DNA from 4 places in the Mitsuaria sp. RG genome. Region 1 is predicted to be linked to each of the others. Evidence: riboswitches for the same ligand, from Rfam matches in the RefSeq annotation. Region 1 holds a riboswitch; each other region holds the start of a gene.
The links. A riboswitch is a leader RNA that binds a small molecule or an ion and turns the genes downstream of it on or off. The one in region 1 is predicted to bind cobalamin.

Region 1 (7,453 bases):
GTTGATCACCACTTCGGCCTGCACCTCATCGAGCCAGGCCTCGACCTGGTCCAGGCAGGCGCGCTCCTTCAGGCTGGCCACGGCGATGGGCAATGGGTTCAGACCGCAGGCCTGCAGGCGCTGGCAGAACACATCGATGAACGCGGTGTTGGCCGCCTGCAGGTGCGAACGGTAGAACAGCAACGGCGCCACCGGATGCTCCGGGTTCCACTCGGCGTACCAGTCCTCGGGACAAGCCGTGCCCTTGGCTGGATGATAGACCGCCGTGCGCGGCAAGGGCTGTGGCTCGTCCCACGGGTAATCGCGCCCCAGCCACTGGCTGGCCAGGCAGTTGAACAGGTTCACCGCGTTGGCCTTGCCGCCCTGGCGCAGGAAGTGCCAGAGGCGTTCGGCCTGTTCGCCGCGAACCGTGCCCAGGTCGGTGAGCTCAGGGTCGGGGCGGTCGTCGCCGGGCACCAGGATCAGCTGTACCCCTCGCCCCGCCAGTTCGACCAGTTGCTCGACACCATAGCGCCAGTAACCGACACCGCCATGCAGTGATATCAGGATCACCTTGGCATGGCGCAGCACCTGGTCGATATACAAGTCGACCGAGGCGTGGTTCTGCACCTGCATCGGGTTGGCCAGGCGCACGCTGGGGAAATCCGCCGGCAACTGCTCGGCGGTTTCGGCGAGCAGCGCCAGGTGTGAATCGCCGCTGCAGAGGATCACCAGGTCGGCGGGGGTCTGGCCGAGATCGGCGATGCTGTCGTCCGGCACGAAGCCGCCGGGCTGGGTCCGCAGCAGGTGCATGGATCAGGCGCCCAGGGCCTGGCGCAGGCGCGCTTCCAGCTGCGCCGCGTCGAGATCCTGGCCGATCAGCACCAGGCGGGTGATCCGGGGCTCGTCGCTGCGCCAGGCACGGTCGAAATGCTTGTCGAAGCGGGTGCCCACACCCTGGATCAGCAGGCGCATCGGCTTGCCGGGGATGGCGGCGAAGCCCTTGGCGCGCAGGATGCCGAACTCGGTGACCAGCTGGGTCAGGGCATCGAGCAGCAGGCTCTCGTCGGCCTCGGGCAGGTCGATGGAGATCGAGTCGAAGGCGTCGTGGTCATGGTCGTCATGGTCATCGCCGTCGTGATGCGAGTCGTGATGGGTACGGCGACCGTCGATATGCGCCTCGGATTCGGCGCCCACGCCCAGCAACACTTCCAGCGGCAGGCGGCCGCTGCTGGCCTCGATCACCTTGACCGCCGGCGGCAGTTCCTCGGCCACCTCGGCACGGACCTTGGCCAGGCCCTCGGCGTCGATCAGGTCGGCTTTGTTCAGCACCACCAGATCGGCGCTGGCCAGCTGGTCGGCGAACAATTCATGGAGCGGCGACTCATGGTCGAGGTTCGGGTCGAGCTTGCGCTGGGCGTCGACCTGGTCCGGGTAGGCAGCGAAGGTGCCGGCGGCCACGGCCGGGCTGTCGACCACGGTGATCACCGCGTCGACGGTGCAAGCGTTGCGGATTTCCGGCCACTGGAAGGCCTGTACCAGCGGTTTGGGCAAGGCCAGGCCACTGGTTTCGATAAGGATGTGGTCGAGGTCGCCGCGCCGGGCCACCAACTCGCGCATCACCGGGAAGAATTCTTCCTGCACGGTGCAGCACAGGCAACCGTTGGCCAGTTCGTAGACGCGGCCATTGGCCTCTTCCTCTGTGCAACCGATGCTGCACTGCTTGAGGATCTCGCCGTCGATGCCCAGCTCGCCGAATTCGTTGACGATCACCGCGATGCGGCGGCCCTGGGCGTTGTCGAGCATATGGCGCAGCAAGGTGGTCTTGCCTGAGCCGAGGAAGCCGGTGACGATGGTGACGGGAAGCTTGGCCAGTGTTTTCATGTCGCGATGCCCTTGGCAGCAATGGCGCGGGCATGCAGGACGACAGCCACGGCCATGCCGGCCTGGCGCGTTCGCCACCGGATCACCCCGCCCGGTTGAAAGTCGAAAACGTCACGAGGCAGGTCTCCTGGCTTGCACCGCTGCGGCTCGCTGGCCGGTGGGCCGGCGCCTTCCCGCGCGCCTGCGCAGTGGCTGTGCCGAACCCTTCAGTGCTTACAGTTGCGGGGGCAGCCGCGGCTTGTACCGCGTTCCCGTCTTAGCTCGGGCCAACGCCCGAGAACCTCGCAGCGGCAAGGCTACGCAGTGCCTGCCTGGCGGTCAACCGCCGCGGCGATTGACGCGGGCCCGGCCCCGTGATTTGCTAGCGCATTGCGTTCAGGTGCCCCCACGGGGGTGAAACGGGAAACCGGTGCGTCGCGTCTCCATTCCAGGAGCCGACAAGGCCGGTGCTGCCCCCGCAACGGTAAGCGAGAGAAGCGTCCGGACCACTGTGCCAGCCTCAAGGCATGGGAAGGTGACGCCATGGAAGGAGCCTTGCTCCACCTCGCGAGCCCGGAGACCGGCCTGACGTGCTCACAGTACACCCCGCGGTGGGCGGGCGTCGTCGTATCACTCGGGCCAGCCGTGCCCGGGGTCGTCGCGCATGCCCGTTGCCACAACAAAAGCAGCAGAGGAACGCGTCATGCCCATCACCAGCGCCAAACACAGTATCGCCACCCCCGTCAGCCTCAGCCAGCGACTGATCGTCGCGGTCGGCGCCAGCCTGCTGGGGCTGTGCCTGGTGTACTTCGCCGGTTTCTCGCACATCGAGGCGGTGCACAATGCCGCCCACGACACCCGCCACAGTGCCGCCTTCCCTTGCCACTGAGTAAATCCGCATGATTACGCGCATCGCCCGTACCGCGGGTTTCAGCGGCCTGCTCGCGGCCCTGTTGCTGACCCTGCTGCAAAGCTTCTGGGTCGCCCCACTGATTCTCCAGGCGGAAACCTACGAATCCACTGCCCCGGTCGCCGAACAGCATGAGCACGGCGACGCCGCAGCGCCCCATGAGCATGAACACAGTGCCGAGGCCTGGGCGCCGGAGGACGGCTGGCAGCGCGTGCTGTCCACTACTGGCGGCAACCTGGTGGTCGCCGTCGGTTTTGCCCTGATCCTGGTCGCCCTCTACAGCCTGCGCGAACCGAACCGCGTGGCCACCGGCGCACTGTGGGGCCTGGCCGGCTTCGCCGTGTTCTGCCTGGCACCGACCCTGGGCCTGCCACCGGAACTGCCCGGCACCGCCGCCGCCGACCTTGGCCAGCGCCAGACCTGGTGGATCGGCACCGCCGCAGCCACCGCCGCCGGCCTGGCGCTGCTGGTGTTCGCCCGGCACTGGTTGTTCAAGGTGCTTGGTGTGGCCCTGCTGGTGATCCCGCACCTGATCGGCGCGCCGCAACCCGCAGTGCATGAAAGCCTGGCGCCGGAAGCCCTCGCGACCCAGTTCAAGATCGCTTCCTGGCTGACCAACGCCGCGTTCTGGCTGGCCTTGGGCCTGCTCAGCGCGTGGCTTTACCGTCGTTCCAGCCAGGCCTGATGCGCGATCTGCCCGTGCAGCCGGCGATGTTCGCCGGCTTTGGTTGCCGCCGTGGTTGCCCGGTCGAGACACTGGCGGTGCTGCTGCGCCAGACGCTCACCCGCCACGCCCTGCCCCTCTCGGCCCTGCGCGCCATTGCCAGCATCGAGCCCAAGGCTCGCGAACCCGGCCTGCTGGCATTGGCCGAGCGCCTCGGGCTGCCTTACATCTGCTTCGACGCCACGCACCTGACGGTCTTCGAGCCGCTGCTCAGCCATCGTTCGGCCACGGTGTACGCCCAGACCGGCTGCTGGGGCGTCGCCGAAAGCACTGCCCTGGCCCTGGCTGGCGAAAACGGCCGCCTGCATGTGCCCAGGCAGGTACTCGGCGGCGCTACCCTCGCCTTGGCGATCGGCGGATAATCCGCGCCATATTTCTGCAAGGAACCCCCATGACGGTTTATTTCATCGGTGCCGGCCCCGGCGATCCGGAGCTGATCACGGTCAAGGGCCAGCGCCTGATCCGCCAGTGCCCGGTGATCATCTACGCGGGCTCCCTGGTCCCCGCCGCCGTACTGGAAGGTCACCAGGCGCACACCGTGATCAACAGTGCCGAACTCCACCTGGAACAGATCGTCGAGGTGATGCGCCAGGCCCACGCCAATGGCGAGGATGTGGCCCGCGTGCACAGCGGCGACCCCAGCCTGTACGGCGCCATCGGCGAACAGATCCGCCACTTGCGCGAACTGGGCATCGGCTACCAGATCGTCCCCGGCGTCACCGCCACCGCCGCCAGTGCCGCGCTGCTCGGTTGCGAGCTGACCTTGCCCGATGTGGCACAGACCGTGATTCTCACCCGCTTTGGCGACAGTTCGCCGATGCCGGCCGGTGAACAATTGGCCGACCTGGCCCGCCACGGCAGTACCCTGGCCATCCACTTGGGCGTGCGCCACCTGGCCCGCATCGTCGAGGAGCTGCTGCCACACTATGGCGTCGACTGCCCGATCGCGGTGGTCCATCGTGCCACCTGGCCGGACCAGGACTGGGTCAAGGGCACCCTGGCGGACATCGGCGAACGCGTGGCCGCCAAAGGCTTCCGACGCACCGCGCTGATCCTGGTCGGCCATGTGCTGGGCGACGCGCCGTTCGCCGACTCGGCCCTGTACCGCGCCGGTCATGCCCACCTCTATCGCCCAGGCTCGTGAAACGATTGCCGACCGGGGGCGCGGCGTAGCACACTGGATTTTCCAACTGGACGGAAACCAAGCCCATGCTCGAACTGCGCCCCAACTGCGAATGCTGCGACACCGACCTGCCCGCCAATAGCCCGGATGCACTGATCTGCTCGTTCGAATGCACCTTCTGCCGTGCCTGCAACGACCAGCACTTCCACAACCGCTGCCCGAACTGCGGCGGCCAGCTGGTGATCCGCCCCACCCGTGTCGGCAAGGTACTGGACAACAATCCCGCCTCGACACAACGCGTGCACAAGCCGCACGCACCCTGCGCCTGAACCTTCCTTGTAGGACTTTTCTACAGGTTGGTGCAGGTATTTCAACACACCTATACTCGCCTATTACCAAGGCTCCTGAATATCCGTAAGGTGCGCTCTGCCCAGCAAGTCCGCTGCCCAGCGCCTGTAATCGTAGGCTGGAAGCGCGCTGCACTTTGACAGGAGTTACCTGAATGACATCCGTGCTGTTGGTCGATGACCATCACATTGTTCGACTTGCCGTACGCATGCTGCTCGAACGTGAACGCTTCACCGTCGTGGGGGAAACCGGTAAAGGCAAGGAAGCCGCCCGTTTGGCCGAGCAGACCAAGGCGGATGTGGTCATCCTCGATATCGGCCTGCCGGACCTCGACGGCATGGAGGTGATCAAGCGCCTCAAGCTGATCGACCCGCCGCCGCGGATCATGGCCCTGACCGGCCAACCCGCCGACCTTTACGTGCGCCGCTGCATGGACGCCGGCATCTCGGCCTTCGTCAACAAGGACGAAGACCTCGACGCCCTGGTCTTCGCCCTCAAGGCCCTGGTCAAGGGTTACTCGACCTTCCCGCAGATGGCGGTCAACAGCAACACCCTGGAAAGCGAGACCGAGCGCCTGAGGCTACTGTCCAACCGGGAAGTGGAAGTGCTGCGCCGGCTCAGCGCCGGCCAGAGCAACAAACTGATCGGCGAGCAGATGAACCTCAGCGCCAAGACCATCAGCACCTACCGCGGCCGGATCATGGAGAAACTCAAGGTCGAGTCGCTGGTGGAAATGGTCGACCTGGCCAAACGCAACAACGTGGCCTGAGCCATGCACCAGGGGACATCGCTTTGCCTGCTGCTGGTCGCGCTGCTGTCGCTGCCCACCCAGGCGCAAGTGCACAGCGAGCCCCGCCACCTGCTGGCCCGCGCCCTGAGCGTGGCGCCGCCGCTGGCGGTGGCTGCTTCCGACCGGCAGTGGCTCAATGAACGCAGGCGCCTGGTACTGGGCAGCTCGCACCCGGACTACCCGCCCTTCGACATCAACATCAGCCAGGCCGACTACGAGGGCCTGAGCGCCGACTACGCCGGTCTGATCGCCGAACAACTGGGTGTGCCGATCGAGGTGCGCCGTTATACCAGCCGCGCCCAGGCCCTCGACGCGCTGCGTGCGGGCGAAATCGACCTGCTGGGCAGCTCCAATGCCTTCGAAGCCAGTGATGCCGACCTGGTACTGAGCACGCCCTATGCCGACGACCTGCCGGTGATCGTGTCGCGACAGAACCAGAGCCTGCCCGAGGGTGACAACCTGGAAGGCCTGCGCCTGGCCATGGTCGACCATTACCTGCCCATCCACACGGTGCAGCAGCTCTACCCACGCGCGCAGTTGAACCTCTACCGCTCCACCCTCGCCGGTGTCGCCGCGGTGGCACTGGGGCAGGCCGATGTCTACCTGGGCGATGCGATCAGCGCCGACTACGCGATTGCCAAGGGTTTCCAGGAACGGGTCAAGGTCGATCACTTCGTCAAGGCGCCAACCAGCACTTTCGCCTTTGCCCTGGCGCGCGACAACCAACGCCTGCTGCAACTGGTCGACCTCGCCCTGGGACGCATCGCCGACAGTGAGCGACTGAACATCCTGCGACGCTGGACCGGAGGCAGCACCAGTGTCCTGCTCGACCGTCGCCTGGACGCCCTGACGGCCGAGGAGCGCGACTGGATCGCCCGACACAGGCAGATCAAGGTGATGATCAACACCTCTCTCGCGCCGCTGAGCTTTACCGATGCCCAACAGCAACCACGGGGCATCGCCCTGGACTTGCTGGAGCGTATTGGCCTGCGCACCGGCCTGCGCTTCCAGGTCGTCGAGTCGGAATCGTTCGAGGACATGGTCGAGCAGGTTGCCCAGGGCAAGGCCGACATGATCGCTGCCATCGGTTACGGTGTGCTTCGCGCCCAGCGCATGCGCTACAGCCGCCCCTACATGATCAGCCCACGGGTCCTGGTCACCCGCCAGGACGCGCCAGCGCTGGACGCCGTGCAACCTCTGCAAGGCCAACGGGTGGCGTTGCTGCGCGGCTCGCCTTCGCTCGAAGGGCTCGAACGCCAGTACCCAGGCCTGCGCACCGTCGAACGGGAAAACCCCCTGCAACTGATGGAGGCCGTGGCCAACGGTGACGCCGATGTCGCCCTCAGCTCGCAGATCAATGCCACCTACTTCATCAACCAGGTGTTCAACGGCCGGCTCAGGATTGCCGGGTTGCTGGGCGACGAACCGGCGCTGGCGACCTTCGCGGTAAGCCCGACGGAACACCAGTTGCAGGCGATCCTCGACAAAGCGTTGCTGAGCATTCCACCCGACGAGTTGGAGCAACTGGTCAATCGCTGGCGCACCAACACCGTGGTCAGCGACAGTCCCTGGCGCAACTACCGCACCCTGGCCCTGCAGGTCCTGGTACTGGCCGCCCTGCTGCTGACTGGCGTGGTGTTCTGGAACACCTACCTGCGCAAGTTGATCCACCAGCGCAGCGAGGCCCAGCGCGCGCTGCAGGAGCAGCTGGCGCTC
Region 2 (7,453 bases), on a different contig from region 1:
GTCCACATGCAGGCGGCCCTGGCGATCGCGCTCGCCGGTGATCTGCTCGGTCAGCGGGTTGGCCTTGAAGCCGACGGTCCAGACCACCGTATTGGCGGCGATGCGTTCGCCGTTGTCGAGCAGCACGCCACCGGCATCCACCGAGGCCACCGTGGCGCCGCAGACCCATTCGATGCCCAGCGCCGCCGAGGCCTGCTCGATGGCCGGGCGGATACCGTCGCCCAGGGCGGCGCCGATCTTCGCCCCGCGGTCGACCACGACGATGCGCGGCGTGACCTTGTCGCCCAGGATCGCCCGCAGCCGGCTGGGCAGCTCGGTGGCGGTCTCGATGCCGGTGAAGCCGCCCCCGGCCACCACCACGGTGTTGCGCGCCGGGCTGTCGGGGCGGGCGGCCAGGGACTTGAGGTGTTCTTCCAGGCGGGTGGCTGACTCGATCTTGTCGACGTCGAAGGCGTGGCGGTCGAAGCCTTCCAGCGCCGGGCGGTTGAGCAGGCTGCCGCAGGCCATGATCAGGCGGTCGTAGCCAAGCCTGGCGTCGATGCCGCCGGGCTGGCGGTACGCCACTTCACGGCTGGCCTGGTCGATGTGGTAGGCGCTGCCTTTGACGAAGCGCACGTTGACCGCGTCGAACAGCGCCTGCAACGGCGCGCCCATGGTGTGCACGTCGGGTTCGTAGAAGCGTGGGCGGATGTGCAGTTCCGCCTGGGGGGCAAGCACGGTGATCTGCACGTCGTCGTGTTTGTGCTGGTCGAGCAGGCGGGCGGCGCCGAGGGCGCTCCACAGCCCGGCGAAGCCTGCGCCAATGATCAGGATCTGTTTCATGGGGTGCTCCTGGATGCCGCGATTATCGATGTTGTCGCTGCGGCAGTGGGAAAAGGGTACGCCTTGTGGGTGGGCCTGGATTGCGGCCCGACAGGCGTGCAGCAGATGCTAAAGGCGTGCCCCGTTTGCCCCTAGGCCAAAGAACCCTGGATTTCGGCCAGCGGTACGCTGCGGGCAAAGCGTGCCCGGTAGTCTCGCGGGGTCACCGCCAGATGGCGCTGGAACGCCAGGCGCATGCGCTCCTCGCTGCCGAAGCCGCAGTGGCGGGCGACTTGCTCGATATGCTGGTCGGAGTTCTCCAGCAAGCGCCGCGCCGCCTCCAGGCGGAACACCTCGATGGCCTTGGCCGGGGTGCGGCCGGTCTTGTGCTTGTACACCCGGGTGAAGTTGCGCAGGCTCATGCGCGCCTGCTCGGCCAGCCGCTCGACCGTCAGGCGCGGGTCGCCCAGGTGCTCGTTGAGCCACAGGTGCAGGGCCTCGAAGGCGGCGCCGTCCTCGCCCTGGGCCTTGAGCAGTTCGCTGAACTGCGCCTGGCCGCCGGGGCGCTTGAGGAACACCACCAGTTCGCGGGCCACCTGCATCGCCACCTCGCGGCCGCAGTCGGCCTCGACCAGGGCCAGCGCCAGGTCGATGCCGGCGCTGACCCCGGCCGAGGTCCACACCTGGTCCTGCTGCACGAAGATCGACTCGGCATCCACCTCGATGGCCGGGAAGCGCCGGTGCAGCGCATCGCACATCGCCCAGTGAGTGGCGGCCCGGCGGCCGTCGAGCAGGCCGGCGGCGGCCAGCAGGAAGGTGCCGCTGCACACCGAGGCGGTGCGTCGGGCGCGCTGGGCGGCCTGGGCCAGCCAGGCGATCAGCTCGGCGTGATCGGGGAGGGTGTGGACGATCTCCGGTGCGCCGGGCACCACCAGGGTGTCAAACGGCTCGCACAACCAGGGTGCCAACGGTTCGGTGCCTATCGACAGGCCTTCTGCGGTGGGCACCAAGCCGCCTTCGAGGCTGGCAGTGACCAGGCGATAGCCCGGCAGGCCACGCGCGGTACGGGCCTTGGTCGCGGCCCAGAACACCGTCTGCGCGCCGGTGAGGTCGAGCAGGCCCATCTGCGGGTAGGCGAGGAACAGCAGGGTGCGCGGCTGATCCAGGGCGTGCACGGGCGGGGTGGGGATCTGCGGGATGTCGGTCATGGCGCGCTGCTTGTGACGGAGGCGTAGCGCTAAGTCGAGCACCTGGCGCGGCGCCGATCAAGCGCCGCGCGACAGGCGCAGGCGCCGAGGCTTTGCAGGAACAGCGTGGGAGCGGGCTTGCCCCGCGATGACGTCGGCCCAGGTTGGCGAAGCATCGCGGGGCAAGCCCGCTCCCACGCTGCCCCAGTCAGATCGGAGATTTACATTTTGAACCCCGAGTGGGCTGTACCTGCCTCAGAAGCTGTAGTCGACCGTGGCGAAATACGAACGCGGCGCGCCCAGCAGCCATTGCTCGCCGCTGAAGCTGGACTGGGCGTACTGGCGGTCGAACAGGTTGTTCAACTGCAGGCCCAGGCGCACATCGGGCAGCACCTGCCAGCCCAGGTTGGCGTCGACCACCGTGTAACCCGGCACGCGCTGGTCGTTGGCCGCGCTGGAGTAGCGCTCATCCACATAGCGCAGGCCGATACCGGCATCGACGGCCTGGCCGAAGCCCTTGCTCAGCCACAGGTTGGCGGTGCGCCGCGGCACATCCTGCGGGCGGTTGCCGGCGCGGTCGTTGACCGTGCCGTTGTCGCCTTCCTCCAGGAAATCGTCGTACTTGGCCCTCACCAGCGCGGCGTTGGCCGAGAGCTGCCACTGGTTGCCCAGCGCCAGTTCCAGGCTGGCCTCCAGGCCGTCGGAGGTCTGCTGGCCGGCCTGCTGGCTGTCGTGGGTGAGCGGGTTGTACACCGGCAGTTTCTTCTTGACGATGTGATAGGCCGCCAGCGTCCACTCGCCACGGGTATCCCAGAAACGTTGCTTGAGGCCGATCTCGGTCTGCTTCGCTTCGGTCAGCTCCAGGCGCTTGTTCGGGCGCTGGGTGAGCAGGTCACCGACGCCGTCCTCGCTGGTGGAGTACTGCCCGTACAGCGACAGGTCGTCGGTGAGCGCGTACACCAGCCCGGCGCGCCAGTTGCCGCCTTGCAGGCTGCGGTCGCTGCGGGCGTTGTTGACCAGGTCGTCACGGTCGATGTGGTTCTGGTCGCGGCGGATGCCGGTGACCAGCGCGAGGCGGTCGCTCAGCTGGGTGCGGTTCTCGGCGAACAGGGCGAAGGTGTCGACCTTGGACAGCGTCTGCGCGCGGGTCGGGCTGAGGCTGTGGAAACCGCCCGGAGCCGGATGCCACGGGTCGAGCGGGTCGCTGCTGCCATCGCTGTAGGGCGAGTTGCTGTCGACGTTGAAGCGGATGCGGTTGTATTCGGCGCCGACCACGGTCTTGCTGGCCAGGCCGAACAGGCCATGGTCGAAGGTAAAGCTCTGGCGATCGCCGAGCTGCTCCTGGTTATGGCGAATCTCGAGGAAGCTGCCGCGCTGGATCACGCCGTTGGCGGCGTCCCAGGCGTAGGACTCGGCGTTGCGCCACTGGCGGCGGCTCTTGATGTAGTACAGCTGGTTGCTGGCGATGACACTGTCGCTGAGGGTCCAGTCGGTGGTCAGGCGCGTCCACTCGTCGTGGTAGCGCTGTTCGTCGTTGCTGACGTTGTAGTTCTTGCGGCGCACGCTGCTGCGCAGGTGCCCGTCGATCAGCGGGGTGCCGTAGTAGTTGGCTGGTTGCGCATCGCCGCGTTCGTGGGCGAGGGTGAAGCTCAGGTCGTCGCTGGCATCGAAGCGCAGGGCGGCGCTGAGGGCCAGGCTGCGCGAGTCGGTGCGGTCGACCCAGCCGTTGCCGGCCTGCTGGTTGAGGGTCACGCGGTAGCTCAGCCGCTCGCTCAGGCTGCCGCCGCTGTCCAGGCCCAGTTGCTGGCGGTCCCAGGAGCCGTAGCCCAGGCGCAGGTGGTTGCGGATGTCACCGGCGAACGGCTTCTTCGGCACCACGTTGACCACCGCGCCGGTGGCGCCTTCGCCGTACAGCACCGAGGAGGGGCCGCGGATCACGTCGATGCGTTCGACCATCCACGGGGCGACCGGGAAGGTCAGGGTGCCGGCGCCGGCGTACAGGCGCGAGCCGTCGAACAGGGTCATCACCGAACTCTGCCCGGTGAAGCCCCGGGCCGACAGGCCGGTACCGCCGTCGCCCGGTGTGCCGATGAAGGTCAGGCCCGGCGAGCGGGTCACGGCGTCCTGCACGGTGAGGTTGTTGCGCTGCTGGATCTGCGCCTCGGTCAGGCTGCTGGTGCTGGCCGGGGTGTCCAGGGCGCTGAGGTTCAGGCGCGAGCCGGCCGGGGTTGGCGTGGCCAGGTCGATGACCTGTGGCTCGCGGGTGTCGGTGATCGCCGTGGAGGGCAGGGTGAGGGGCGCCACTTCATGGTCGTCGGCCAGTGCTGGCAGGGACACGGCCAGGCAGGCCGCCAGGGTGTGAAGCTTGTTGATTCGGGACATGTCGTTCCACTGCTGCAGGAAGGAATGGATCCCGGTGGAAAACACGCAACGGCGAAGCGCGCACGCAGGCGCGCGCGGATACCGGCCTGCGCCCGCCCACCGCGGGTTGCCAAGTGAAGCCTCAGGCCGGTCTCCGGGCTTGCGAGGAGCATGAAGCCTTCACCTTCCCATGCGTGCGCACAGTGGTCTGTCGAAGGATTCGCTCGCTTACCGTTGCGGGGGCAGCGCCGGACTTGTCGTGACAACGACGCACCGGCTTCCCGTTTCACCCTGCGCGCGGCGGCGCAGGACACCTGAAACTGGCGCGCATCTGACCATCGAACGGGTGGCGAGTCAATCGCCTGGGTGGCAGGAAAATATCTGGTGGGGCAATGGGTTAGCTGCAATTGCGTTGTCGCTGATCGCGGGGCAAGCCCGCTCCCACGGCGATACCCTGGCAGCTCCAGGCAATCGGATCGTGGGAGCGGGCTTGCCCCGCGATGGGTTCAGCGCCCGCGCCGACGCGAAACCCGCGCCTCGATATTCTTGCGTCCGATCAGCAGCGCCGGCTTTTCCACCACCGGCTCGTCTGCCAGCCACTTGTACATCACCAGGCAGTCCACCAGGCCCAGCTCGGCATGGCGGTAAGCCCTGGGCAGGCGGCCGACGGTCTCGAAGCCGAGCTTGTGCCACAGCGCCACCGCCACCTCGTTGCTGGCCACCACCGAATTGAACTGCAGGGCCAGGAAGCCCTCCTGGCGCGCCAGCTTCTGCGAGTGCTCGCACATCAGCCTGGCCACGCCCCGGCCGCGGGCCTGCTCGCAGACCATGTAGCCGCAGTTGCCGACATGCCCGCCGGGGCCGGCGGCATTGGCCTTGAGGAAGTAGGAGCCGAGCAGCACGCCGTCGTCCTCGGCCACCAGGGTGCGCAACGGGGTTTCCAGCCACAACCGACGCGCCTGGTCGACGTCCAGGGCCGGGTCGAAGGCGTAGGTCTGGCGGGCCTGGACAATGGCCTGGAAGGTCGGCCAGAAGCGTTCGAAGTCTTCCGGGGTCATGGGGCGTATCTGGATCATGGTGGTTCCTGCACGGGCTGAACCGCCAAGTCTGGGTGTCGCGGCGCCGTCGCGCAAGGGCGGCGGCGCCATGAAGTTTCAGGCGCCAGTCTTGCCCACGGCGTCCAGCGCCCTGGCCGAGTAGACCAGCGCGGCGCCGGCGTTCATTGCCACCGCCACGCCCAGGGCCTCGGCGATCTCCTCGCGGGTGGCGCCGTGCTTGACCGCCTGCTGCGAATGCACGGCAATGCAGCCGTCGCAGCGGGTGGTGACGGCGACGGCCAACGAGATCAGCTCACGGGTCTTGGCGTCCAGGTGATTGGTCTTGGCCCCGGCGCCGCTGGCGGTCGCGTAGCCGGCCACGGTATCGGGTGAGAGTTGCTTGAGATCGCCGATGCCGGCCATCAACTGCTTACGGTAGGCGTCCCAGTCCATCATGCTCATCGTCTTCACCTTGTCAGGTTGGCAACAGGAGCATTCAGGCTAGTCGATATTTCGCTGGAGGGGCTGGCCCCAGGGAGAATGGATCAAGCCCGGGACCTGTTCGAATCACTGGTCAATCGGTCGGTACCCGGCGCAGCGCCGCCGCCAACGCTACGGTCAGTGCCACTGCCAGGCCCATGGCGAGGCCGATGGTCACGGCAACCCCCAATCGTTCCAGCAACCCCGCCATCGCCAGGTAGAATGCAATCACTCCCACCGCACCAATGGCATTGCCCCGCACCATCGCCGCCATCCCGGCTCGGCCGCCCTGCACATGGGCGAACACCACCAGCGGCCAGGCGATCACCGGAATTGGCGCCAGCATGCCGCTGGTGGCCGGCCCCAGCCAGCTGGCCAGGCTGGTGGTGATCATCAGCAGCGAGGTGGCCGATACCATGCGCAAGGGAATCTCCCAATACCGCTGCCGGGGACGGGCGAGGGTGTCGGGCCTGGGCTCGCGGCCACTGGCGCGGATCAGCACGCCGATCAGCAGCAGCGCCACGGCCACCGACAGGTAAAGCCCACCCCAGTGGGTGAAGGCATAGGCCGCCAGGCCGTAGAACAGGATCGCCAGCAGCACGGCCGGGGCGATATCGACCCTGCGCGTGGCGAACAGGTAGAAGGCGTAGGTGGCCTGCACCGCCGCCAACCCACCCAGCGCGCCGGGCACCGCGCCCAGGGCGAAGCCCGTGCCTTGCTCCAGGCACAGGAAGGTCATCACCAGGGCCGAGGTGATCGGCAGACCGGACAGCAGCCCGCCGAGCAGTCCGCCCCAGCGCCGCGAGGCGAGGGAGATGGCCCACATCAGCAGCGGGGTGACCAGGAGTTTCAGGTAGAAAAGGGTCATTACGCGAGGTTCCGGTTCTGCAGGGTACGCGCCCGCCGTCGGCATTGGGTGGGGCGCGGGTCGATCAGCCGCGGCTGGCCTCAAGGGCCTGGGCGAGGTCGGCGATGATGTCGTCGCTGTGCTCGATGCCGATCGACAGGCGCACCATGTCGCGCGGTACGCCGGCCTTCTCCAGCTCTTCGTCGTTGAGTTGACGATGGGTGGTGGAGGCGGGGTGGCAGGCCAGCGACTTGGCGTCGCCGATGTTGACCAGGCGCACCACCAGTTGCAGCGCATCGATGAAGCGCGCCCCGGCGGCCTGGCCGCCCTTGATGCCGAACGACAGGATCGCCGCCGGCTTGCCGCCGGTGTAGCGCCGGGCCAGTTGGTGCTCGGGGTGGTCCGGCAGGCCGGCATATTTCACCCAGGCCACCTGGTCGTGTTCCTGCAGGTAGCGGGCGACCTTGAGCGCATTCTCGGTATGGCGCTCCATGCGCAGGGCCAGGGTCTCCAGGCCTTGCAGGATCAGGAAGGCATTGAATGGCGACAGCGCGGCGCCGGTGTTGCGCAGCGGCACCACGCGGCAGCGACCGATGAAGGCGGCGGGGCCGAAGGCTTCGGTGTAGGTGACGCCGTGGTAGGACGGGTCGGGAGTATTGAGCAGGGCGAAACGCTGCTTGTGGTCGGCCCAGGGGAATGTGCCCGAGTCGATGACGATGCCGCCGATGCTGGTGCCGTGG
Region 3 (7,453 bases), on a different contig from region 1:
CCCATGCCGCTCAAGGACGATTGCATGCTGCAGCGCAACAAGATGGTGCCCGAACTGATCGTCAGTGACCTCGATCGCAGTCTGGATTTCTGGGTTTCGTTGTTGGGGTTCGAGATTGCCTATCAGCGCCCGGAGCAGCGCTTTGCCTACCTTGACCTGCAGGGCGCGCAGGTCATGCTCGAGCAGTTCGACGCCGAGGATCACTGGCTTACCGGGCCCCTGGAAAAACCCTTGGGGCGGGGGATCAACCTGCAGATCGACGTCGCGGCGGTCGCGCCGCTGGTCGAGCGGCTCGAGCGCCAGCGCTGGCCGCTGTTCCAGGCGTGCGAGGACGTCTGGTATCGCGCCGACGCCATCGAGGTGGGGCTGCGTCAGTTTCTGGTCCAGGACCCGGATGGTTATCTGCTGAGGCTCGCGCAACGGATGGGCGAGCGTCCGGCACAGTCGAATATGCGGTAGAGTCCGCGTCCTGCTCATTTGCGCTGTCGCGCTGCAAGCAACCTTACCAGCATTACCAACGTGGGAGCGGGCTTGCCCCGCGATCACGGTGCTCCACGGTCTTGGGGCCAGTCCTTTCAAGGTTTGGACGCGGGTGGTTATTGACTGCATTAGGGCTACTAGGTGCTTGCCACGAGCTTTGCAGCGCCTATGAGATCGAGCGCCGCCCGCGCGGCGCATCGCGGGACAAGCCCGCTCCTACATCTGTTTCGGGCCAGTCACTCCTGTGAGGTTATCGCTGTCCGCCTTGGCTCATGCCTCAAGTCGTGCGGGGCGGCAGTGATGCCCACGCTGAAACCGCGTCGTACCAACAGGGCGGACCAGGTAATGGCACAGGAGAAATTGGCCCGAAACAGATGTAGGAGCGGGCTTGTCCCGCGATGCGCCGCGCAGGCGGCGCTCGATCTCATAGGCGCTGCAAGGTGCGCGGCGAGCACCTGGTGGCCTTGATACAATCAATAACCCCGCCTCCAAAGACCTTGATAGGGTTGTAAAGCACCCCCAGCCGTTTCAGGCACGAAACCGCAGCACCCGCGCCCCATCATACGGATCGACCAGGTAATGAGCCTGAACCCCAAACGTCCCCAATAACCGCTCCGGCGTCAGCACCATTTCAGGCTTCCCCAAGGCCACCAACCGCCCTTGATCCAGGACAGCCAACCGGTCACAGGTCAACGCCTGGTTCAGATCATGCAAGGCCACCAGGGTAGTCACCGGCAACGCCTGCACCTGCCGCAACAGGCTCAACTGATGCTGGATATCAAGATGATTGGTCGGCTCGTCCAGCAGCAACACCTGCGGCCGCTGGGCCAGGGCCCGGGCGATGTGCACGCGCTGGCGTTCGCCGCCGGACAGCTCGCCCCACAGGCGCCGACGCAGGTGGCCGGCATCGGCGTCGGCCAGCGCCTGCTCGACGATCGCACGGTCATCCGCGCCGAACGGCGCCAGGGCCGACAACCACGGCGTGCGGCCGAGGGCCACGGCGTCATACACGCTGATGGCGTCCAGGGTGTCGGCCTGCTGTTCGACCAGTGCCAGGCTTTGCGCCACGCGCCGACGCGGCATGCGCTCCAGCGCCTCGCCCAGCAAACGCACGCCGCCACTGCTCGGCGTGCGCAGGCCGGCGAGCAGCTTGAGCAGGGTGGACTTGCCCGAGCCGTTGGGGCCGACCACGCCGAGGGTCTCGCCGGGCATCACGCTCAGGTCGATTCCCTGCAGCACGTCGCGGTCGCCCAGGCGCAGGCTTAGGCCCTCGCAGGCAAGCGGGGCGTGGGCGATGGCGGTCATCACGGTCATGGACGCACCCGGCGGCTGACCAGGATCAACGCGAACACCGGCGCGCCGATCAAGGCGGTGACCACGCCCACCGGGATCACCTGGCCGGCGATCAGGGTGCGCGAGAGGATGTCGGCGACGATCAGGAACAACGCGCCGCCCAGGGCGCTGGCCGGCAGCAGGCGGCTGTGCCCAGGGCCGAGCAGCAGGCGCAGGGCGTGGGGGATGACCAGGCCGACGAAGCCGATGGCACCGACGATCGAGACCATCACCGCGGTCACCAGCGCTGTGCAGCTGATCAGCAACCATTGCGTGCGCCGCACCGGCACGCCCAGCGAGGCCGCCGAGTCGGCGCCGAAGGTGAAGGCGTCCAGCGCCCGGCGGTGCCACAGGCACACCGCCAGCCCGACCACGGCCACCGGCAGCGCCAGCCACACCGCTGGCCAGCGCACGCCGCTGAGGTTGCCCAGCAGCCAGAACAGGATGCCTCGGGCCTGTTCGGCGGTTGCCGACTTGGTGATCAGAAAGGCCGTCAGCGCGTTGAATAGCTGCGAGCCGGCGATGCCGGCGAGGATCACCTGCGCATTGTCCTGTCGGCTGCCGCTGGCCCGCGACAGCACCAGCACCAGGGCGAACGCGGCCAGCGCGCCAATGAAGGCGCCGGCCGACAGCGACAGCACCGCGCCACCGAGGCCGAACAGGCCCACCGCCACGGCGCCGGTCGAGGCGCCCGCCGACAGGCCCAGCAGGTACGGCTCGGCCAGCGGGTTGCGCAGCAGCGCCTGGAGGATCACCCCGCAGGTCGCCAGCCCCGCGCCGCAGGCGGCGGCCACCAGGGTGCGCGGCAGGCGGTAGTTCCAGACGATGCCGGCGTCGATCGGATCGAGCGCATGACCGGCCTGCCACAGCTGGTTGGCCAGCACCTGCCAGACCACCTCGGCGCTGATCCGTGTCTCGCCGATGGCGATCCCGGCGAGCATGGCCAGGCACAGGGCGAGCAGCGCGAAGGCGCTGATGGGCAGCAAGCGGCTCATGGTTGTGGCGCTTTACCGCTGGCAAAGGCGCTGGACAGCACCTCCAGGCCACGGAACAGGCGGATGCCGGCCTGCATGGCGTCGGCGTCGAGGACGATGATCCGGCCTTGCCTGACCGCGTCCATGTTGCGGGTCACCGGGTCGCTGCGCAGGAACTCGAGTTTTTTCCGGTAGTCGTCGGCGGGGTAGCGGCGGCGGTCCATGCGGGCGACGATCAGCCAGGTGGGGTTGGCCCTGGCCAGGGTTTCCCAGCCCACCGCCGGCCATTCTTCGCTGGATTCGACCACGTTGCGCACGCCGAGGGTCTGCAGCATGAAGTCGGCCACGCCCTGGCGACCGGCGACGTAAGGATCGACCTTGAGGTCGGCGCTGGAGAACCAGAACAATGCGCTGGTGTGGCTCAGGTCCTGGCCGGCCAGGCGTTGCCGGGCCTGGTCCAGCTGGCCCTTGAGCTCGGCATTGAGGCGTTCGCCGCGATCCTGCACGTCGAAGATCTCGGCCAGTTGGCTGACGCTCTTGTAGATGGTGTCGATCCTGAACGGCTGCAGGCGGGTACCGTCGGCGCCCACCAGGTTGTCCTTGCCTTCGCAATCCGAGGGCAGCAGGTAGGTGGGAATGCCCAGTTCCGCGAACTGTTCGCGGGTGCCGACCGCGCCCTGGGCGCCGACCATCCATTCGAACTGCGCCGTCACCAACTGCGGGCGCTTGCCGACCACCGCCTCGAAGCCCGGTTCGTTGTCGGCCAGGCGCTCGACCTTGTCGTTCTGCGCCTTGAACTCGGGCAGCACGTTGTTGAACCACAGCGAAGTGCCCGCCAGCCGCTCGCCCAGGCCCAGGGCATAGAGCAGCTCGGTGCCGGCCTGGCCGATGGTCACCGCGCGCTGCGGAGCCTGGGCGAAGGTCTGCGGCAGGCCGCAGTTGTCGATGGTCAGCGGATAGCGGGTGGCGTCGGCGTGGGCCAGGCCCGCCAGTGACAGGCCGGCGAGCAGGGTGGCGAGGCGGTGCGGCATGGTGGGGCGATCTCCTGTCGGGTGGTGCACGGAATGGCCCACGGACAGGCATCGCCAGGCGTCGTGCGGCAAGCACGCGGCCAGGGGCGGATGACCATCCCGGACACCCCGCCGGTTGGTGAATGCGTGCCGGCAGGTCTCCTGACTGGTGCGTCCTGGCCGGCGCCGGCCTTCCCGGGTCGGCAGACCCAGTGGCATCGATGGCGCAGGCTCGGCACCTACAGTTGCGGGGGCAGTTCCCTTTGGCCCGCTCTCGGCGCGCCCGGGATTCCCTTTTGATTCCGTGTGGAAACCGGCGGGCGGCATGGTAGACCATCGGGCCATCGGCTGAAAACGCTTTTACAGGTACTTGAGCCAGGCGATGTCGCGCCGCCGCGCCTTGAGCCGGGCGAAGCCGCGCACCGGCAGGTACAGGGCGATCGCCAGCAGTACCGCGACCAGCCACACCGCGCCGATGCCGTCGAAGCCGAAATGGCTGCCCTGGTTCAGGCCGAACAGCGCCACGCAGGCCACATACAGCAGCTTGAGCACATACAGGTGCAGCAGGTAGAAGAACATCGGCGCTGCGCCGAACACCGCCAGCGGGCCGATCCAGCGGGCCTCGCCGGCACGCTCGAACGCGCGTAGCAGCAACAGGCCGACGCCCAGGGTAATGGCCAGGAACAGCAGTGACGGCGGGTACTTGGTGATGTTGAAGAAGCTCATCAGCGTTTGCCCGACGCTGGCGTAGAAGGTCCACGGCGCCTCGCCATAGCCGTTGAAAAGACGCAATACGACGAAGCCGAGCAGCAGCATCACACCGCCGAGCAGCAGGCGGTGTTGGCGCTCGCCGGCATCGCTGGTGCGGCTGAACCAGGGGCCGAGCCCGTAGCCGAGGGCGATCACGCCGATCCACGGCAGCACCGGGTAGGAAGTGCGCAGGCGCAGGCTGTCGGACAGCTCCAGCCAGCCGCGTTCGTGCAGGATCGCCCAGGGTACATGCAGCGCCGAGTGCGGCGCGAAGTGCAGGCCATCGAGCAGGTTGTGGCCGACGACGATCAGCGCGCCCAGGGCCAGCAGCAGCGGGCGTGGCAGCCACACCAGCAGCGACAGGGCGATCATGCTCAGGCCGATGGCCCAGATCACCTGCAGGTAGATCACGCCCGGCGGCAACTGGAAGGTCCAGGCGAAGTTGACCAGGGTGAGCTCCAGCAACACCAGGAACAGGCCGCGCTTGAACAGGAATGCCGCTACATCGCCCCGGCCCTGGTGCTTTTCACCGTAGAGCCAGGCCGACAACCCGGTGAGTAGCACGAACACCGGCGCGCACAGGTGCGCCAGGGTGCGGCTGACGAACAGGCTGGGTTCGGTGGCGTCGATCGCGTCGATGGTCATCGGGTCGCTGACTTGACGGTGCAGGAAGAAGGTTTCGCGCACGTGGTCCAGCAGCATGAACAGGATCACCAGGCCGCGCAGGGCGTCGATGCTGTGCAGGCGTTGGCTGGGGAGGGTGGTCGGGAGGCTGGTCATCGAGGCGGGTCGCAGGCAGGGATAGCATTCAAATGAAATGTTATTTTATTTCATTTGTCTGTGCCTGGATACAGGCATGCACTGGCGTTCAGCCTGGATCAGCCCTGAATCAGCGGCCCCAGCCGCTCGGCCAGGGCCTGGACCATCGCGCTCACCTTGGGCAGATGCCCGCGGTTGCGGCGCCAGGGGGCTGTTTATCTCCATCCTGCTGCTGTTCGCCGCCTTCAATGCTCTGTCGGCGCTGGCGCCGAACGTCTGGGTACTGGCCCTGGCGCGGTTCCTCGCCGCGCTGGCCCTGCCGGTGTACTGGGGCACCGCCAGCGAAAGCGCCGGGCTGTGCCTGCTGGTGGCGCTGCTGATGTGGGCCTGGCTGCCGCCTCTGCCGAAGGTCCCGGCCCGCGTCGCAGGGGAGCGGCAGACGGTGATTCTCAAGGACCGTCGTTTCATCGCCCATGTGCTGCTTTCGGCGCTGGTGGTCACCGCCATGTTCACTGCCTATACCTACCTGGCCGAGATCCTCGAGCAGTTCGCCGCCGTGCCGGCCAACGCGGTCGGTTGGTGGCTGATGGGCTTCGGCCTGGTGGGCATGCTCGGCAACGCCCTGGCCGGACGGATCGTCGATCGCAGCCCGCTGCGGGCCACGCTGCTGCTGTTGGCGATGCTGGCCTTGGGCATGGGCCTGGTCACCCCGGTGATCGGCAACCCGCTGCTGCTGGTGGGCGCCCTGGCACTGTGGGGCATCGCATACACGGCGCTGTTCCCGGTGTGCCAGGTGCGGGTGATGCGCGCCGGCGCCAAGGCCCAGGCCCTGGCCGGGACCCTCAACGTGTCGGCGGCCAACGCGGGCATCGCCGCCGGTGCCGCGCTGGGGGGCGCGGCGATCCAGGGGCTTGGTCTGGCTGCGTTGGGTTATGTGGCTTGTGGGTTTGCGGTGGTGGTGTTGGTGGCCACGTTGGTACTGCAGAGAAGCGAATGAGGCCTAATCAACCATCCAGCCGATCTCGCCCTCCACCAGGGTTCCGCCATGGCTGGTGGTATCACCTTGGCGTGCAACGGCCCGGCCTTCGATGGCATGGTTCGCCGACCCTGTTTCGATGACGGCCCCACAACTGATCCTGTCGCCTACGCAGGCGACAGCCCTGCCATTGATCAATGTGGCCGTATGGCCTGAAACAACCTCGCCTGCGCCATGCAGGGGGCAGTCATGCTTGTGCCCGACTAGAACGATGGGTTTCATCACGTATGCTCCTTGTTTTCGTTAGGTGTAGGGATTTAAGCCGCGCCTTATTTGGCTTCGCTCAGGGTGATTAGCACTTCGCGGGTATCGGATTGGATGACGGTGGAGCCGCGCACTGTCGGGTTGTCGCAGTCATGGGGATCGTCGCGCCAGCATTGGTCCAGCAGGCAGAGGCGTGGTGCGTTGAGTTCCATCTCGGTCAAGAACAACCTGCTTTTACGGCTGATCAATACTGTCGAGCTCATGGGGCGCATCCTTCTCGATATCGGGAGTTTGACTTTGGCTCTTGGGCCGACGTTTAGAGGCGCGGGGCTTTCTCTCCGGGCGTTTGCCTGGACGTATGGTCCAGAGGTAGGCGTTTTCTCGCAGCCTCTCCTGGATATGGGGTGGGTAATCGTCAACTGTGGTCACTGCCGGGACGGGTTTTCCCGGCAGGCCGGCTTCACGAATGACCCTGGGCCATCGAGGCTTCCAGCACAGCAGGAGACTCAACCAATGGCCTGTTCCGATGATCAGGAAGGCAGGAGAGAGCAGCAGCAGGCCGCATTTGAGGACGCGTGGGGAACTGCGGAAGTAGTGAGTCAGGCCTTCGAACTGAGGCGTGAAGGCTTGCCAGGGCCAGGGAAAGTGCGAGGTGATGTGGGGGCGTGGTAGTCCTTCTGGACCTTCATCCATGAAGCGACGGATAAACTCCCATTCGGCTTGAAGCTCCGCAAAATTGTTGGCGGATTTGCCGACCCAAATCAGTTCAGGACGCAGTGTGCCAGTGAACACGGGCGACCATGTGAGTTCCAGCGGCATACCCATTCCACCTGGTGGAGCATACTTTTTATCAGAGCCGCTAGACGATACGCCGTTCCATGGGAGCGTGACGATCCCTCCGCAGTATG
Region 4 (7,453 bases), on a different contig from region 1:
CCTATGCCGGCGCCCTGCACGACCCGCTGGCGGCGCTGGTGTTCTGCACCCCGACCCATGTCGACACCAGCGTGATCAACGGGCGTGTGGTGGTTCAGGGTGGGCGCATCACCACCGTCGACCTGCCGCGGGTACTGGAGCGGCACAACCAGCTGGCGCGTCAGTTGGTCATCGGCGAGTAGCACCCAGCCCATCGCGGGGCAGGCCCGCTCCCACGCCAAGCTTCGCGATCAGGGCGGGCCAGCTATGGGACAGCCACTTCCCTGAGCCGCCGCGCCAGTTCCAGGGCCACCCGCCCGCTGGCCGGCGTGGGTACCAGCTCGGTGAACGGGATATCGATCATGCGATTCTCGCGCACCGCCCGCAGGCTCGAGAGCACCGGGTCGCGGGTCAGCAGCTGACGCTTGCGGCTGGCCGGCGACCACAGGGCGTCGGCCAGCAGGATCACATCGGGGTCGCTGCTCAGCAGCGCCTCGCGGTTGACCGTCACCCGGTACTGGTCAATCCCGCCGAGCACATTGCGCGCCCCGGCGGCGGCCAGCAACGGCGTGACGAAACCCCGCCCGCCTTCGCTGTCCAGCCCCCGGACCTCGCTGTCGAGGTAGAACACCGACAGCGGCTTGCCGACAGGCGCGATCGCCCTGGCCCGCGTCAGGTCCGCCTCCATCGCCTCGATCAACGCCTGCGCCCTCGCCTGCCTGCCGAGCATTTCGCCAAGGAGGGTCAGGTCACGCCGGACATGGGCGTAGTAGTCCAGGGAATGACCGGCACAGGCCGACTCGAGCAGGTAGGTGGCGATCCCGTTGCCGGCCAGCCGGGTTCGCGAGCTGACCCCATCGCCGAAAGCCGTGGCGAATCCACCGACCACCAGGTCCGGCCTTTGCGCGTACAGCACCTCGCTGGCCGGATACTCCCGGGCGATCACCGGCACGCCCTGGTAGCGGCCCTGCTTGTAGGCGACGCCGTTGTCGTCCAGGTAGGCCACCCCGACCATCGACGGCCCCGCACCGAGGGCGAGCAGCAGGTCGGCCGCGTGCTGGTTGAGGGCGACGATACGCGCAGGCGTCGCCGCAGGCCGTTGCCAGTCCTGCCCGCAGTTGCGAAAGCTCTCGGCCAGGGCCGGTGTGCCACAGCACAGGGCCAGCGACAGCAACCAGGCTTTACGCATCGCATGTCCCTCCCTTGATCAGCAATCTTTCGGCGATCCTTCCGCCCTCTAGATGCGTTTCCACCAATTCCTCCACCTCCCGATCATCACGTACCCGATACCAGCAGCCGTCCGGGTGCACCGTCAGCACTGGCCCCAGGTTGCAGGGGAACTGGCACCCCGTGCGAGTCAGCAGCACGCCGCCCGGCGTCTCGATCAGGTCACGCTCCAGCAACTGGCGACGCAGGCGTTTCCACAATGGCAAGGCACCGCGCCGCACGCAGCGTGGGCCGGTGCACAGGAACACCTGGCGGGCATGCTCGGGTATCCGCGACCAGTCCGGATCGCTGGCCACCGCGTTGACCTGGTCGCATGGCAGGTGACGGGCATGCTCGCCGACGCTGGCACACGCCGCCCGAGCATCCAGCCCGCGCCGACCCAGGGCCTGGGCCGTGACCCAGATGCCGGCGCGACCTTGCGCCAGGCGCCCCAGTTCATCGCGCAGCCAGTCGAGGTAGGCGCTGTCCGAGGTGGGTTCCAGGTCCACTACCAGCAAGCGCTCAATGCCCAGGTCAAGGGCCTCGCGGATAACCACCCACAACCCGTCGAAGCCCTCCAGGGTATCGACGATATCCCGGTCCGCCTCGCGGCCACGCAGGTCGCGAACCTCGGCGCCGAACGCCTCGGCCACCGAGCCACTCGCCAGACCGGGGCCCACGAACAGCACACGCTGATAGTCCATGCTCACGCCCCTCAGAAGGTGTAGGTGTACCGCAGTTCGCTGGTGAACGGCCGCCCGAGGTTGTCGACATTGCTCGCCCGGCTGGTGACATAGTCGCGGTCGAACAGGTTCTCCACCAGCAGGCTCAGCCGGTGCTGGCGGGCGCCGTCCAGGTAGCGATAGGCATCGGCGTCGACCACCGAGTAATGGCCGTAGTCGACGCCCTTGGAGCTGACCACATCGCGAATGTAGCGAATGGCCCCTCCGGCACCCCACCTGCGGTCTGCCGATTCGTAGCCGAGCCGCGAGCGGGCGAAGAAACTCGGCACGTCGTTGATCGTCGCCCCGGTACGCGACTCGGTGAGGTTACGGGTCATGTCGGCCTGCAGGCTCCATTGGTCGTCGAGCTGGATACGTGCATCGGCCTCGAAACCACGCATCTGCACCTGCCCCTGGCCATTCACCCACTGGCTGCCGTCCAGGGTGATCAGGTCGGTGATCTTGCGCCGGAACACGGTGACGCTGGCGCTGAACTCACGCGCCAGCAGCAGGCCGTGGTAGTCCAGGCCAAGCTCGGCATTGCGGCTCTTCTCGGGCTTGAGGTCGCGGTTGCCGATCTCGTCGCCAGGCTCGTTGACGAACAGCTGCTCGGCGTTGGGCAGCTTGTAGGCGCTGCCGTACTGGCCGCGCAGCTGCCAGTTGTCGTTCAGGTCGTACAGCGAGGTGAGCATGCCCACCGTGGCGCTGTCGCCGCCGCTCATGGCCTCGTGGCGCACGCCGAGGCTCGGGTGCCAGTTCGGCAGGGCCTCGATCCTCGGTCGCAGCTGGGCATACAGCGCATTGGCCTGGGCCTTGTTGTCGTCGATCACCAGCACGTCGTCCTGGCCCTTGAACCACTGGTTGTCGGAACCGAACACCAGCACATGGCCGCCGTCGAGCTCGGCCTTGCCCTCGGCCTGCACACCCCAGTCGGTGAAGCCCCAGTAGTCGTTGTGGTTGACCACGTTGCGGCTGCCGTCGGCGCGGTTGTTGATGCGGGTGTAGCGGGTGTCCCAGTCGTTGACATGGCCCTTGACGAAGTAGCTCAGGCGCTCGTTGAGGCGCTGCTCGAAGGTGGCGGTGGCGATCTGCTGCACGCGGTCATTGGTGGTCTTGTAGTTGTTCACCGGCCGGGCGAAATCGAGGTTGGCGTCGGTGTACTGGTAGAACAGCTCCAGCCGCGTATCGTCGCCGAAGGCCTGGATCGCCTTGCCGCCGAAGGTGGTTACCTCGTAGCCGCGTTTCTTGTCGCTGACGTTGCCGCTGTAGTCACGGTTGCGAAACGGTTGGTAGCCGTCGGAGACGTTGTGACTGACATAGGCCAGCAGCCCCAGGTCGCCGAAACCATTGCTGAAGATCCGCTCGACGCGGGCGTCCTTGCTGTTGCCGGCGAAGCTGTCCAGGCCCAGGTTGACCTCCCCCGAAGCCTCGCGGCGCTGCGGGCTGCGGGTGACGATATTGATCACCCCCGCCACCGCCTGGGTGCCGAACAACAGGCTCTGGCCGCCCTTGAGCACCTCGATGCGCTCCACCGCGTTGGCCGGCAGGGTGTCCAGGTACAGGCCACCGTACAGGCGGTTGTTCAGGCGCACGCCGTCGAGCAGGATCAAGGTGTCGTCGTTGCGCCCGCCCAGCAGCGAGTAGGTGCCGTAGTCGAACGGGCCGTTCTTCGGCGCGACGTAGAAGCCGGGGATGAACATCTGCATCACCCGGGTGATGTCGGCGCCGGGGCCGGCGCGCTCGATCTGCTCGCGGCTGACGATCTCGACCTTGCTGCCGTACTGGGCCATGGCGGCGACCGTGGTCGACTCCACCGAGGGCGCGGCGACGATCTGCTGGTCGAGGATCAGAGGGGTGTTTTCGGCCAGTGCCAGGGGGCTGGCCAGGCAGCCCAGAAGCAGGGTCCGGGCCTTGGGGGAGAAACGTCGGGAGTGAATCACAGCAATCATGCTCTTCTCGAAAGTGACTTTCGCAGAAGCACGCAGGAGCAGGGATCGCGCACAGCCAATACCGGCCCATGCCCGCCCACCGCAGGAGTTTGCCTACCACATTCCAGGCCGGTCTCCGGGCTCGCAAGACAAGACACCTTCACCTTCCCATGGCGCACTGGCCACAGTGGTCTGTCGAAGGCATCACTTGCATACCGTTGCGGGGGCAGCACCGGACTGGCGCGAAGCGCGTACCGGTTTCCCGTTTCACCCCATGCGCGGCGGCATGGGACACCTGAAATCGGTCGGCATCTGAACACCTGGGGCCGAGAGGCGTCAAGCCAGCCAGGTGAATCGATTCGAATGTTTTTTATCGGCCGAGCACTCTAGGCAGATGTTTCAAACGCTGTAGAATCCGCACGCCGAACCTATTCTCATTCCCTTCGAGCTTTGCCGATGAAGCTGGCCCGCCACACACGATCGCAAGTCGCCTGGGTGCTGTATTTCAGCATCCTGTTCGGCTCGTTGCTGTGCGCCATGGGCCATGGACAGATGGCGGGCTTGCGCCTGGCCGGCCTGGATGACGCCGCCTGGTGCGCGGCCGACAGCAGCGGCGTGTTCAAGGGCGACCAGGACATCAGCGACCCGGTGCTGCCCGCCGGCGGCGACTGCGTGATCGCCAGCCTGTTCAGCGCCACCCTGCTGGCGGTGTTCTTCGGCCTGCTGGCCTTGCTCGCCGGGGAGTCGAGCAAACCCTTACCCAGGCAACCCGCGCCACCCCTGCCCAAGCAGCGCTGGCCACTGGTCAATCCGCGCGCCTCTCCTGCTTCGCTTCTCGCGTTCTGACATCGCCACGCCCTGCGCTGCCTGATCGGCAGCGGGCGTGCGCTCACCGATTTCAGCCAGGAAGCCTTGCATGTTTCGCATGACCACTTTGGCGCTGCTCGTTGGCAGCGCAACCTGCGCCTGGGCGCAGGAAGACACCCTGACCCTGCCCGCCAGCAACGTCACGGCCACCGCCGACCAACCCAAAGAAGCCACCACCCTGGACCTTGACCGGCCTATCGAAAGCGGCTCGCGACTGAACCTCAGCGCCCGCGAGAACCCCGCCTCGGTCAGCGTCGCCGACCGCAAGACCATGGAACGCATCGGCGCGCGCAACTTCCAGGACGCCGCCAACGCCCTGCCCGGGGTCAACGCTTCGGCACCGCCCGGCTGGGGCGGCTACGTGTCGTACCGCGGCTTCAACGGTGCCCAGGTCAGCCAGCTGTTCAATGGCATCAACCTGCAGTACGGCGCTGCCGGGCGACCGGTCGGGGCGTGGATCTACGACCGCGTCGAACTGCTCGGCGGCCCCTCGTCGTTCCTCAACGGCAGCGGCGCCGTCGGCGGCAGCCTGAACATGATCACCAAGCTGGCCAACCGCGACGAGGATACCTTCGAAGGCCGCGTCAGCTATGGCCGCTACGACACGATGGAGACCTCGGTCGGCTTCAACAAGGCGCTCAACAGCGGCGACGGCCCACGCCACTACGCCCGGCTCGACTACAGCCGCACCAGCACCAATGGCTATATCGACCGCCAGGAGAACGGGGCCGGCAACCTGGCCTTCTCGCTGCTCAGCGACATCAACGACCAGTTGTCGCACACCCTGGCCATCGAGTACCTGGAAGAAAAAGAGGACAGCCCGTACTGGGGCTCGCCGGTGCTGCAGCCGGCGGTCGGCACCCTGCATATCGACAAGCACAATCGCTTCAACAACTACAACGTCGAGGACGGCCGCTACGAGCAGCGCACGCGCTGGCTGCGCTCGATCACCGACTACCGCATCGATGACAGCAACCAGCTGCGCAACACCTTCTACCACTACAACGGCCAGCGCGATTACCGCAACCTCGAGGTGTACCGCTACAACGCCGGCAACACCGCCATCGACCGCTCCGGCGGCTACCGCCAGCGCCACGACCAGGAGGTCAACGGCAACCGCGTCGAGCTGACCCACCAGGGCCAGCTGTTCGGCCTGGCCAGCGACTGGGCGTTCGGCGTGGACTACAACCGCAACCAGCAGACCAACTACCCGCTGTCCAAGGGTGCCTTCGACCGCATCGACCCGAACGGCTTCCAACCTGATCACTTCCTCGACATCCCCGGCATGGACGCGCCGCGGGCCAAAGGCCGCAGCACCAACACCGACACCACCGCGGGCTTCGTCGAAAACCGCACCCGCCTGACCGACCAGCTGTCGCTGATCACCGCGCTGCGCTACGACCATATCGACTTCGACGTGGTCGACCACGTGACCCGGGCCAAGCTGGACCGGCGCTGGGACGCCTTCACCGGCCGCCTGGGCCTGGTCTACGAGCTGACGCCCAATGTCAGCCTGTACACCCAGTACAGCACCTCGGCCGAGCCGCCGGGAGGCTCGCTCACCGGCGCCTCGATCAGCCAGGTCGGCGACTTCGACCTGAGCACCGGCCGCCAGGTGGAAGTGGGCAGCAAGTTCGACTTCCTCGATGGGCGCGGCTCGGCCACTGCAGCGGCCTATCGCATCGTGCGCAAGAACATCTCGGTGCCCTCCTCGACCGTGCCCAACACCACCGAGCAGGCGGGCCAGCAGACGTCCACCGGCATCGAGCTGGCGGCCTCGTTCAAGGTCACGCCCAAGCTGCTGGCGGCGGGCAACTTCAGCTGGGTCAACGCCGAGTACGACGAGTTCAACGAGACCATCGGCGGCGTGGTGTACTCGCGCAAGGGCAAGAACCCGGTGAACATCCCCGACCGGGTCGCCAACCTGTGGCTGACCTACGACCTGGCGCCGGGTTGGCAGGTCGGCGCCGACGCCCGCTATGTGTCGTCGGTGTACGCCAATACCGCCAACACCGCCTGGGTGCCGTCGTACACCGTCTACGGGCTGTCGATGACCCACGACCTGGACCAGCACGTGCAGCTCAGCGCGCGGCTGCGCAACCTCACCGACGAGGTCTACGCCCGCTTCATCCACCAGACCAACACCCAGTACTACCTGGGTGAGCCGCGCAGCCTGGAAGTCGCTGTGCAGTGGCGCTACTGATGGGCCTGAAACGCCAGCTGTACCTGTGGCACCGCTGGCTGGGTATCGTCGCCTGCCTGTTCATGGCGCTGTGGTTCGTCTCCGGGGTGGTCATGCTGTATGTCGGCTACCCCAAGTTGACCCCGGCCGAGCGCCTGGCCCACCTGCCGGCACTGCCGGCGGGTTGCTGCGCCGAGTTGCCGGCGCAGTGGGCGCAGCAGCCGTTGAAGGCACTGCACCTGACCAGCCTGGGCGGGCGGGCGCACTACCTGCTGGAGCTGGCCGACGGGCGCCGCGTCACCCTCGATGCCGCCAGCGGCGCGTCCCTGGCTCAGGCCGATGCCGCCTGGGCCCTGGCCAATGCCCGGCAGTACGCCGGTGACGCGGCACTGGCCTACCAGGGCACGGTGGACGAGGACATGTGGACCCACTCCCGGGCACTGGACGGTGACCGGCCCTTGCACCGGGTGCGGGTGGACGATGCCGCCGGCACCTGGCTGTACCTGTCCGGGCGCAGCGGTGAAGTGGTCCGCGACGCCACCGCGCAGGAGCGCGCCTGGAACTGGGTC

Region 2: linked by a shared signal. The riboswitch ahead of POF53_RS15935 (TonB-dependent receptor) and the one ahead of cobW (cobalamin biosynthesis protein CobW) in region 1 are both predicted to bind cobalamin.
Region 3: linked by a shared signal. The riboswitch ahead of POF53_RS21625 (ABC transporter substrate-binding protein) and the one ahead of cobW (cobalamin biosynthesis protein CobW) in region 1 are both predicted to bind cobalamin.
Region 4: linked by a shared signal. The riboswitch ahead of POF53_RS08240 (TonB-dependent receptor plug domain-containing protein) and the one ahead of cobW (cobalamin biosynthesis protein CobW) in region 1 are both predicted to bind cobalamin.

Annotation. Positions count from the first base shown of each region.
Region 1 covers NZ_JAQMYQ010000031.1:6,694-14,146, forward strand. Annotated here, with positions in the region: gene cobN (cobaltochelatase subunit CobN) at 1-792, opposite strand, end outside; gene cobW (cobalamin biosynthesis protein CobW) at 796-1,863, opposite strand; cobalamin riboswitch at 1,964-2,163, opposite strand; cobalamin riboswitch at 2,223-2,445, shown strand; gene POF53_RS17450 (CbtB domain-containing protein) at 2,546-2,731, shown strand; gene POF53_RS17455 (CbtA family protein) at 2,742-3,437, shown strand; gene POF53_RS17460 (cobalamin biosynthesis protein) at 3,437-3,838, shown strand; gene cobM (precorrin-4 C(11)-methyltransferase) at 3,868-4,620, shown strand; gene POF53_RS17470 (DUF1272 domain-containing protein) at 4,686-4,928, shown strand; gene POF53_RS17475 (response regulator transcription factor) at 5,102-5,716, shown strand; gene POF53_RS17480 (transporter substrate-binding domain-containing protein) at 5,720-7,453, shown strand, end outside.
Region 2 covers NZ_JAQMYQ010000027.1:11,861-19,313, reverse strand. Annotated here, with positions in the region: gene POF53_RS15945 (NAD(P)/FAD-dependent oxidoreductase) at 1-822, opposite strand, end outside; gene POF53_RS15940 (GlxA family transcriptional regulator) at 954-2,009, opposite strand; gene POF53_RS15935 (TonB-dependent receptor) at 2,244-4,370, opposite strand; cobalamin riboswitch at 4,478-4,682, opposite strand; partial or broken gene POF53_RS15930 (GNAT family N-acetyltransferase) at 4,922-5,425, opposite strand; gene POF53_RS15925 (carboxymuconolactone decarboxylase family protein) at 5,504-5,842, opposite strand; gene POF53_RS15920 (hypothetical protein) at 5,961-6,734, opposite strand; gene POF53_RS15915 (bifunctional O-acetylhomoserine aminocarboxypropyltransferase/cysteine synthase) at 6,799-7,453, opposite strand, start outside.
Region 3 covers NZ_JAQMYQ010000048.1:1,016-8,468, reverse strand. Annotated here, with positions in the region: gene POF53_RS21640 (bleomycin resistance protein) at 25-459, shown strand; gene POF53_RS21635 (ABC transporter ATP-binding protein) at 1,009-1,794, opposite strand; gene POF53_RS21630 (FecCD family ABC transporter permease) at 1,791-2,807, opposite strand; gene POF53_RS21625 (ABC transporter substrate-binding protein) at 2,804-3,817, opposite strand; cobalamin riboswitch at 3,932-4,129, opposite strand; gene POF53_RS21620 (acetyltransferase domain-containing protein) at 4,157-5,326, opposite strand; gene POF53_RS21615 (MFS transporter) at 5,403-6,302, shown strand; gene POF53_RS21610 (PAAR domain-containing protein) at 6,306-6,563, opposite strand; gene POF53_RS21605 (hypothetical protein) at 6,611-6,808, opposite strand; gene POF53_RS21600 (DUF6708 domain-containing protein) at 6,780-7,453, opposite strand, start outside.
Region 4 covers NZ_JAQMYQ010000010.1:32,156-39,608, reverse strand. Annotated here, with positions in the region: gene POF53_RS08255 (8-oxoguanine deaminase) at 1-182, shown strand, start outside; gene POF53_RS08250 (ABC transporter substrate-binding protein) at 245-1,168, opposite strand; gene POF53_RS08245 ((2Fe-2S) ferredoxin domain-containing protein) at 1,161-1,889, opposite strand; gene POF53_RS08240 (TonB-dependent receptor plug domain-containing protein) at 1,901-3,856, opposite strand; cobalamin riboswitch at 3,946-4,149, opposite strand; gene POF53_RS08235 (DUF2946 family protein) at 4,292-4,681, shown strand; gene POF53_RS08230 (TonB-dependent receptor) at 4,752-6,905, shown strand; gene POF53_RS08225 (PepSY domain-containing protein) at 6,905-7,453, shown strand, end outside.